3 regions of the Enterobacter sp. K510 genome follow, and region 1 is predicted to be linked to each of the others. Evidence: predicted binding sites of a transcription regulator. Region 1 holds the regulator's gene; each other region holds the start of a gene.
What was found. Region 1 encodes CRP, which controls carbon source genes, mostly activating them, when cyclic AMP is high. Its sites were predicted from a motif close to ATGTGANNNNNNTCACAT; they were not measured.
Positions count from the first base shown of each region.

Region 2: a site for CRP is predicted at 781-798, ahead of deoC (deoxyribose-phosphate aldolase). Genes of this name have one in related genera too.
Region 3: a site for CRP is predicted at 1,210-1,227, ahead of bhsA (multiple stress resistance protein BhsA). Genes of this name have one in related genera too.

Region 1 covers NZ_JBNRLQ010000005.1:364,234-366,497, reverse strand. The annotation lists gene ACQUTD_RS11435 (phosphoribulokinase) at 1-166, shown strand, start outside; gene ACQUTD_RS11430 (OsmC family protein) at 290-694, opposite strand; gene crp (cAMP-activated global transcriptional regulator CRP) at 1,000-1,632, shown strand; gene ACQUTD_RS11420 (YccS/YhfK family putative transporter) at 1,686-2,264, shown strand, end outside.
Region 2 covers NZ_JBNRLQ010000006.1:268,337-270,600, reverse strand. The annotation lists gene ACQUTD_RS12755 (YjjI family glycine radical enzyme) at 1-669, opposite strand, end outside; gene deoC (deoxyribose-phosphate aldolase) at 918-1,697, shown strand; gene deoA (thymidine phosphorylase) at 1,828-2,264, shown strand, end outside.
Region 3 covers NZ_JBNRLQ010000003.1:425,671-427,934, forward strand. The annotation lists gene ACQUTD_RS07425 (hypothetical protein) at 1-253, opposite strand, end outside; gene ACQUTD_RS07430 (TetR/AcrR family transcriptional regulator) at 418-1,053, opposite strand; gene bhsA (multiple stress resistance protein BhsA) at 1,300-1,557, shown strand; gene ACQUTD_RS07440 (hypothetical protein) at 1,597-1,785, shown strand; gene ACQUTD_RS07445 (YdgH/BhsA/McbA-like domain containing protein) at 1,846-2,055, shown strand; gene ACQUTD_RS07450 (ATP-dependent Clp protease proteolytic subunit) at 2,135-2,264, opposite strand, start outside.

The DNA.
Region 1 (2,264 bases):
TAATCTGGAAGGCATCGATTTTCCCTGGCTGCTGGCGATGTTGCAGGGCTCATTCATTTCCCACATCAATACATTAGTGGTGCCGGGCGGAAAAATGGGGCTGGCGATGGAGCTGATCATGCTGCCGCTGGTGCAGCGGCTGATGGAAGGCAAGAAAATCGAGTGATTTTTGTGTGCCGGATGGCGGCGTGAACGCCTTATCCGGCCTACAGATTAAGCTTTTGTAGGTCGGATAAGCGTAGCGCCATCCGGCAGGGTTAGCGCAGCGCCACCCGACGCGCACCAAAAATCACCCCTCAATCACCTCAAACGAATGGGTGATATTGGCGGCTTTTTCCAGCATCAGCGCCACCGAGCAATACTTCTCTGCCGACAGATCCACCGCGCGGGAGACCGCCGCTTCTTTCAGCGCTTTGCCGGTGACGATAAAGTGCAGATTGATGTGCGTGAACAGGCGCGGCGCCTCTTCACGGCGCTCGGAGGTCAGTTTGACTTCGCAATCCGTCACATCGTGACGCCCTTTTTGCAGAATGGATACCACGTCAATGGCGCTGCATCCCCCGGCGGCCATCAGCACCATCTCCATCGGGCTTGGCGCTTTATCGCCTGAGTTGCCGTCCATCAGGATCTGGTGGCCTGAAGCGGACTCGCCCATGAACGTTAAACCTTCTACCCATTTGACTCTTGCTTGCATTTTATTCGCTCCGGCGCGGTAAATTTCCCTTCAGATTACGCGCACATAACAATTCTCGCAACGGAAGGCGACCTGCATCATGCTGAAGCGAGACACCAGGAGACACACAGCAAAAGCTATGCTAAAACATTCTGGCTGCTACAGTGATACATTGACGTTGCACATGTATGCAGACGACATCAAACATTAAAGGCTGGATTTTCGAACGGCCACTTCCCGGGAACAGGGAAGCATATGATTGCAACCCCAGAGGCAGAGTGTTCATCCTGGCTCTGGAGCCAGCTTATAACAGAGGATAACCGCGCATGGTGCTTGGCAAACCGCAAACAGACCCGACTCTCGAATGGTTCTTGTCTCATTGCCATATTCATAAGTACCCGTCGAAGAGCACGCTGATTCACCAGGGTGAAAAAGCGGAAACGTTGTATTACATCGTTAAAGGCTCAGTGGCAGTGCTCATCAAGGATGAAGAAGGTAAAGAGATGATCCTCTCTTACCTCAACCAGGGAGATTTTATCGGTGAACTGGGCCTGTTTGAAGAAGGTCAGGAGCGCAGTGCCTGGGTACGTGCTAAAACCGCTTGTGAAGTGGCAGAAATCTCGTATAAAAAATTCCGTCAGCTTATCCAGGTGAACCCGGATATTCTGATGCGCCTGTCTTCCCAGATGGCGCGCCGCCTGCAGGTGACGTCCGAGAAAGTGGGTAACCTCGCCTTCCTCGACGTGACTGGCCGCATCGCGCAGACGCTGCTGAACCTGGCCAAACAGCCGGACGCCATGACCCATCCGGACGGTATGCAGATTAAAATCACCCGTCAGGAAATCGGCCAGATCGTTGGCTGCTCCCGTGAAACCGTCGGCCGCATCCTGAAGATGCTGGAAGATCAAAACCTGATCTCTGCGCACGGTAAAACCATTGTGGTTTACGGAACCCGCTAAGCCCCTCAAACGGCGTATTGCATCTGCGAGACGCCGTTTTTGTTTGCATTCTCATGTGGCGCAGGCTGATCTATCACCCGGAAATTAACTACGCCCTGCGACAAACGCTGGTGTTGTGTCTCCCTGTGGCCATCGGCCTCGCCTTCGGGCACCTGCAACAGGGGCTGCTGTTTTCACTCGTTCCTGCCTGCTGCAACATTGCCGGGCTCGATACCCCCCATAAACGCTTTTTCAAACGCCTGATCGTGGGCGGCTCGCTGTTTGCGGGCTGTAGCCTGGCGGTGCAGCTACTGCTGGCGGAGAATATCGCCCTGCCGCTGATCCTCGGCGGGCTGGCGCTGCTGCTTGGCGTCACGGCGGAGATCAGCGCCCTGCACGCGCGCCTGCTGCCGGCGTCTTTGATCGCCGCCATCTTTACCTTAAGCCTTGCCGGAAATATGCCGGTATGGGAGCCGCTGCTGATTTACGCCTCCGGCACGCTGTGGTACGGGCTGTTTAACTGGCTGTGGTTCTGGATGTGGCGTGAACAGCCGCTGCGCGAATCCTTAAGCCTGCTCTATCGCCAGCTGGCGGATTACTGTGAAGCAAAATACAGTCTGCTGACCCAGCATGCGGATCCGGAAAAAGCCCTG
Region 2 (2,264 bases), on a different contig from region 1:
ATCATTTACCGGGCCGTTGGAAATATGCGGTTTACTGCACTCACAGATGTTTTCCGCCACCTTCAGCAGCAGCGACTCGGGGGTGATTTCAGGATCATAAATAAAGGTCAGATTCGGCGAAACCTGCTTTAGCTCTGCGTCAGCGCGTAAAATGGCGCGGGTGACCGGCGTATCCTGCGGGCCAATATTGGCATGCATAAAGGCATCCGGCAGGGTGCGATCCAGATAGCGCCAGAAACGTTTTATGCGACTATCGATTTCGTCTTGTGTTAGAATTCTAACATAAGGTTGCAGCAGGGCATCGAGGTGGCCGAGGAACACCGGCATTGAGGTGACCGACGGCACATGGTGATAAAGAATGGTGAGCATCGACAGCGCATCGTCGAAATCTTTTGCCGGTTCCAGCTCCAGCCATTCCGAACCCTGCGCCAGAAATTTCGCGTAATCGGGCAGCACATAGCGCGGTTTGTAAGGCGCGTTGCCCTCGAACATATCGCATATCACGCCGTCATCCAGCGCCGCAAGCGCGGCCTGGGGTAAGGCGGGATAAGGCAGAGCGTTTTCCGCCTCCAGCGCCAGAAAATGTCGCTTTTGTGCGGATGAGAGTACAGGGCTTGTCACAATTTGCTGGCAACGTTGCAGCATCGTTTGGGGCGCAGACGCGGGCATGGGCTTTCCTCGGGTTCCTTGAGTGAGGCGGGCAGTGTAAGAAATGCCGGATGCACGTCTTTTGATCCTGATGGGTGCGCAGCGGAAAAACCCTGGCCCTGGTGCTGAAAAAGTTGATCTGAATCTCATATCAGTTATGCAAATGTGAATGTCGTTTTCATTAACTGTGATGAATGTCGAAGTGTCGTGGCGGGTGAATGTTAGAATACTCACACACCCGCCGGAATAAATGTTAACCGGAGAATGTTATGACTGATTTAACCGCAAGCAGCCTGCGCGCGTTGAAACTGATGGATCTGACCACCCTGAACGACGATGACACCGATGCGAAAGTGATCGCGCTGTGTCACCAGGCGAAAACCCCGGTTGGCAACACCGCCGCGGTTTGCATCTATCCGCGCTTTATCCCGATTGCGCGTAAGACGCTGAACGAGCAGGGTACGCCTGACGTGCGCATCGCCACCGTGACTAACTTCCCGCACGGTAACGACGACATTGAGATCGCGCTGGCCGAAACCCGCGCCGCCATCGCCTATGGTGCGGATGAAGTGGACGTGGTTTTCCCGTACCGCGCGCTGATCGCCGGTAACGAGCAGGTCGGTTTCGATCTGGTGAAAGCCTGTAAAGACGCCTGTGCCGCAGCGAACGTGCTGCTTAAAGTGATCATCGAAACTGGTGAGCTGAAAGAAGAAGCCCTGATCCGTAAAGCCTCTGAAATCGCCATCAAAGCGGGCGCTGACTTTATCAAAACCTCCACCGGTAAGGTGCCGGTCAATGCCACGCCGGAAAGCGCGCGCATTATGATGGAAGTGATCCGTGATATGGGCGTGGAAAAAACCGTGGGCTTCAAACCGGCGGGCGGCGTACGTACGGCTGAAGATGCCGCGCAGTTCCTGGCTATCGCCGACGAGCTGTTTGGCGCTGACTGGGCAGATTCCCGTCACTACCGTTTTGGCGCGTCCAGCCTGCTGGCGAGCCTGCTGAAAGCGCTGGGCCACGGCGACGGTAAAAGCGCAAGCGCGTATTAAGTTGTTATTTGCCAGACCACAGGCCGGGTAAGGCATCGCCGCCACCCGGCATGTCATCGTAACGCCGGGTGGCGCGTTGCTTACCCGGCCTACAGACTGGCCTTCGACTCGTTTTCCTCAGGGGGTTCCCTTGTTTCTCGCTCAAGAAATTATCCGCAAAAAACGTGACGGCATCGCATTAAGCGATGAAGAGATCCGCTTTTTTATTAACGGCATTCGTGACAATACCGTTTCCGAAGGCCAGATTGCGGCGCTGGCAATGACCATTTTCTTCCATGACATGGCGATTGAAGAGCGCGTCTCGCTCACCATGGCGATGCGTGATTCCGGCAGCGTGCTGGAGTGGAAAAGCCTCAACCTTAACGGCCCGATTGTAGATAAACACTCCACCGGCGGCGTGGGCGATGTCACCTCGCTGATGCTGGGGCCGATGGTCGCCGCCTGCGGCGGATACATTCCGATGATTTCCGGGCGCGGCCTGGGGCATACCGGCGGCACCCTCGACAAGCTGGAAGCCATTCCGGGCTTTGATATTTTCCCGAACGATCAACGTTTCCGCGAGATCAT
Region 3 (2,264 bases), on a different contig from region 1:
CGCCGCTGCCGAAAATGCCACCCGTATAAACAGTGTCATTGCTTAATACAATGCTCGTCAGCGAGTTTCCAAAGGCGTCATAAGGCCCACCCAGTACACCAATCTCGTCATTGTTGTCGATTTCAAAGCCCTCAACAAAGCGCCAGAAACCCATTGTCTGCGTACCGGTGTCAAGGTTTTCTACTTCTTCATTCGTATAGAATGCGAGCTGCACGATACCTTTGTACCGGATCCGGTAAAAACCATTGTTCACATTTTCACCCTCAAAGGTATGAATAGAGATTATAGATGGTTTATACCAGACCGCCTTAAAATTGTGCTTTTTTAGCAGAATTATCTGAAAATTTTTTATTATCGTATCCGGTCACATTTCCGGCCGTATCGCCATTTATCAGTAAAACCAATCATTTTAATGACTTAAGACGAAACTAACGTCGGCCACAACGCCAGCGTCGTATCGATAATTTGCATCAGATCTTCAGGCGACGCACCTTCACGGGCGCTGACCGACATCCCCTGGATCAGGCAGCTTATAAAAGCGGTCAATGCTGACAAATCGGTGTGGGCGGGCAGTTCACCCTTTTCCTGCCGTTGCGTTAAAAACGCCAGCAGCATCTTTTCTTCCTGCGCATGACGGGTACGCACAGCACAGGCGATTTGCTCTGAAGATGCCGATACCGTGGCGGAAGTATTAATCAGAAAACAGCCTGCCGGGGTATCTGTGCTGGTAAAGCAACGGGCCAGCGCGGTGAGATAGTCACGCACGGCCTGCTCCACAGGTTTCTCATCGCAGAACAACTGCGCTTTGTGCCTGGCGGCAAAGGTACTGACATAGCGGTCCAGTACCGCCCGGAACAGTCCCTCTTTATTAGTAAATTCTGCATATAACGTCGGCGCCTTCGCGCCTGTCGCCTCTACCAGATCGGCAAGCGAGGTCGCTTCGTAGCCGTGCTGCCAGAATAGTTCCATCGCCCGATCCAGCGTGGCCTCACGGTCAAACACTTTGGGTCGTCCCCTGCCTTTCTTCGTACAACTTGTCATCTGCATGGTCATTCGGCCCCCTGCTTTCAGTGATTTATATAGTAATCATTATAAAAACAAGTCGGCAGCGATGACCAGCAGGTTTTATACAAAAAATTTTTTCATGTATCTAAATGATTTATATGGGTTTAATAATTATATTAACGGTCATTAAAAAATAAGGTTGACGTGTGATGCAGATCACATCTATCATTTGTCTATCGATCGTTAAGTAATTACTTACGACACTCATTACACCGAATACTGAAGGTACTGATTATGAAAAACGTTAAAGCTCTGTTCGCCGTCGCCATCCTGAGTTCACTCTCTTTCGCAAGCGTCGCTGCGGTGCAGGTTGATGCGACTCCCGCCGGTCAGCAGAAAGTGGGGCATATCTCAGCTAACGCGGGCACTAACATCGCATCACTGGAAGCAGAACTGGCACAGAAAGCCGATGAAATGGGCGCGAAGTCTTACCGCATTACTTCTGTTACCGGCCCGAATACGCTGCACGGTACTGCGGTCATTTATAAATAAGTCGCCGATAACGACCCTTGATGAAAGAAGGTATAAAAAATGAAAAACATCAGCGTAGTTACTGCTTTTATCCTGGCCGCCACCGTCTCCTTTGGCGCAATGGCAGCCGATAACCATACACCGCGTCCTGAAGCCGGTTCGAATATCGATAACACCGCGCATCAGAACCACCTGGAATACAGTCACGCTTTCGATCCTGAAAACCTGACCGCAGGCGATCTCCAGTAACTAATGATCCCTGAACGAAAAGTTAACGCTCTTACCGAATATACTGTTGAAGGAATTATCATGAAAAACGTTAAAACCCTGGCCGCTGTAGCCGCTCTGTCCCTGATGTCTTTTGGCGCTTTCGCACAATCCGTTACCGCTTCTGCCTCCACGCTGGACGCCGCTGAAGCGCAGATTGCCGCAAAAGCAGAAAAAGCCGGCGCATCCTATAAAATTACCGAAGCTAACGTCAGTAATAACGTGCACATGACCGCTGAACTGACAAAATAAGTCAGCGAGCCTGTCCTGGCGCCGTCCGACAAAAACAAAAAGCTCCCTGGGGAGCTTTTTTTATGCGCGCAATACAGGCTTAGTCGAGGTTTAAATCATCATAGTGCTGAATTAATTTACCGACGACGCCGTAATCCAGCGCCTGCTCCGGTGACATCCAGTAGTTACGATCTGAATCTTTTTTCACTTTTTCCAGCGGCTGCCCGGTC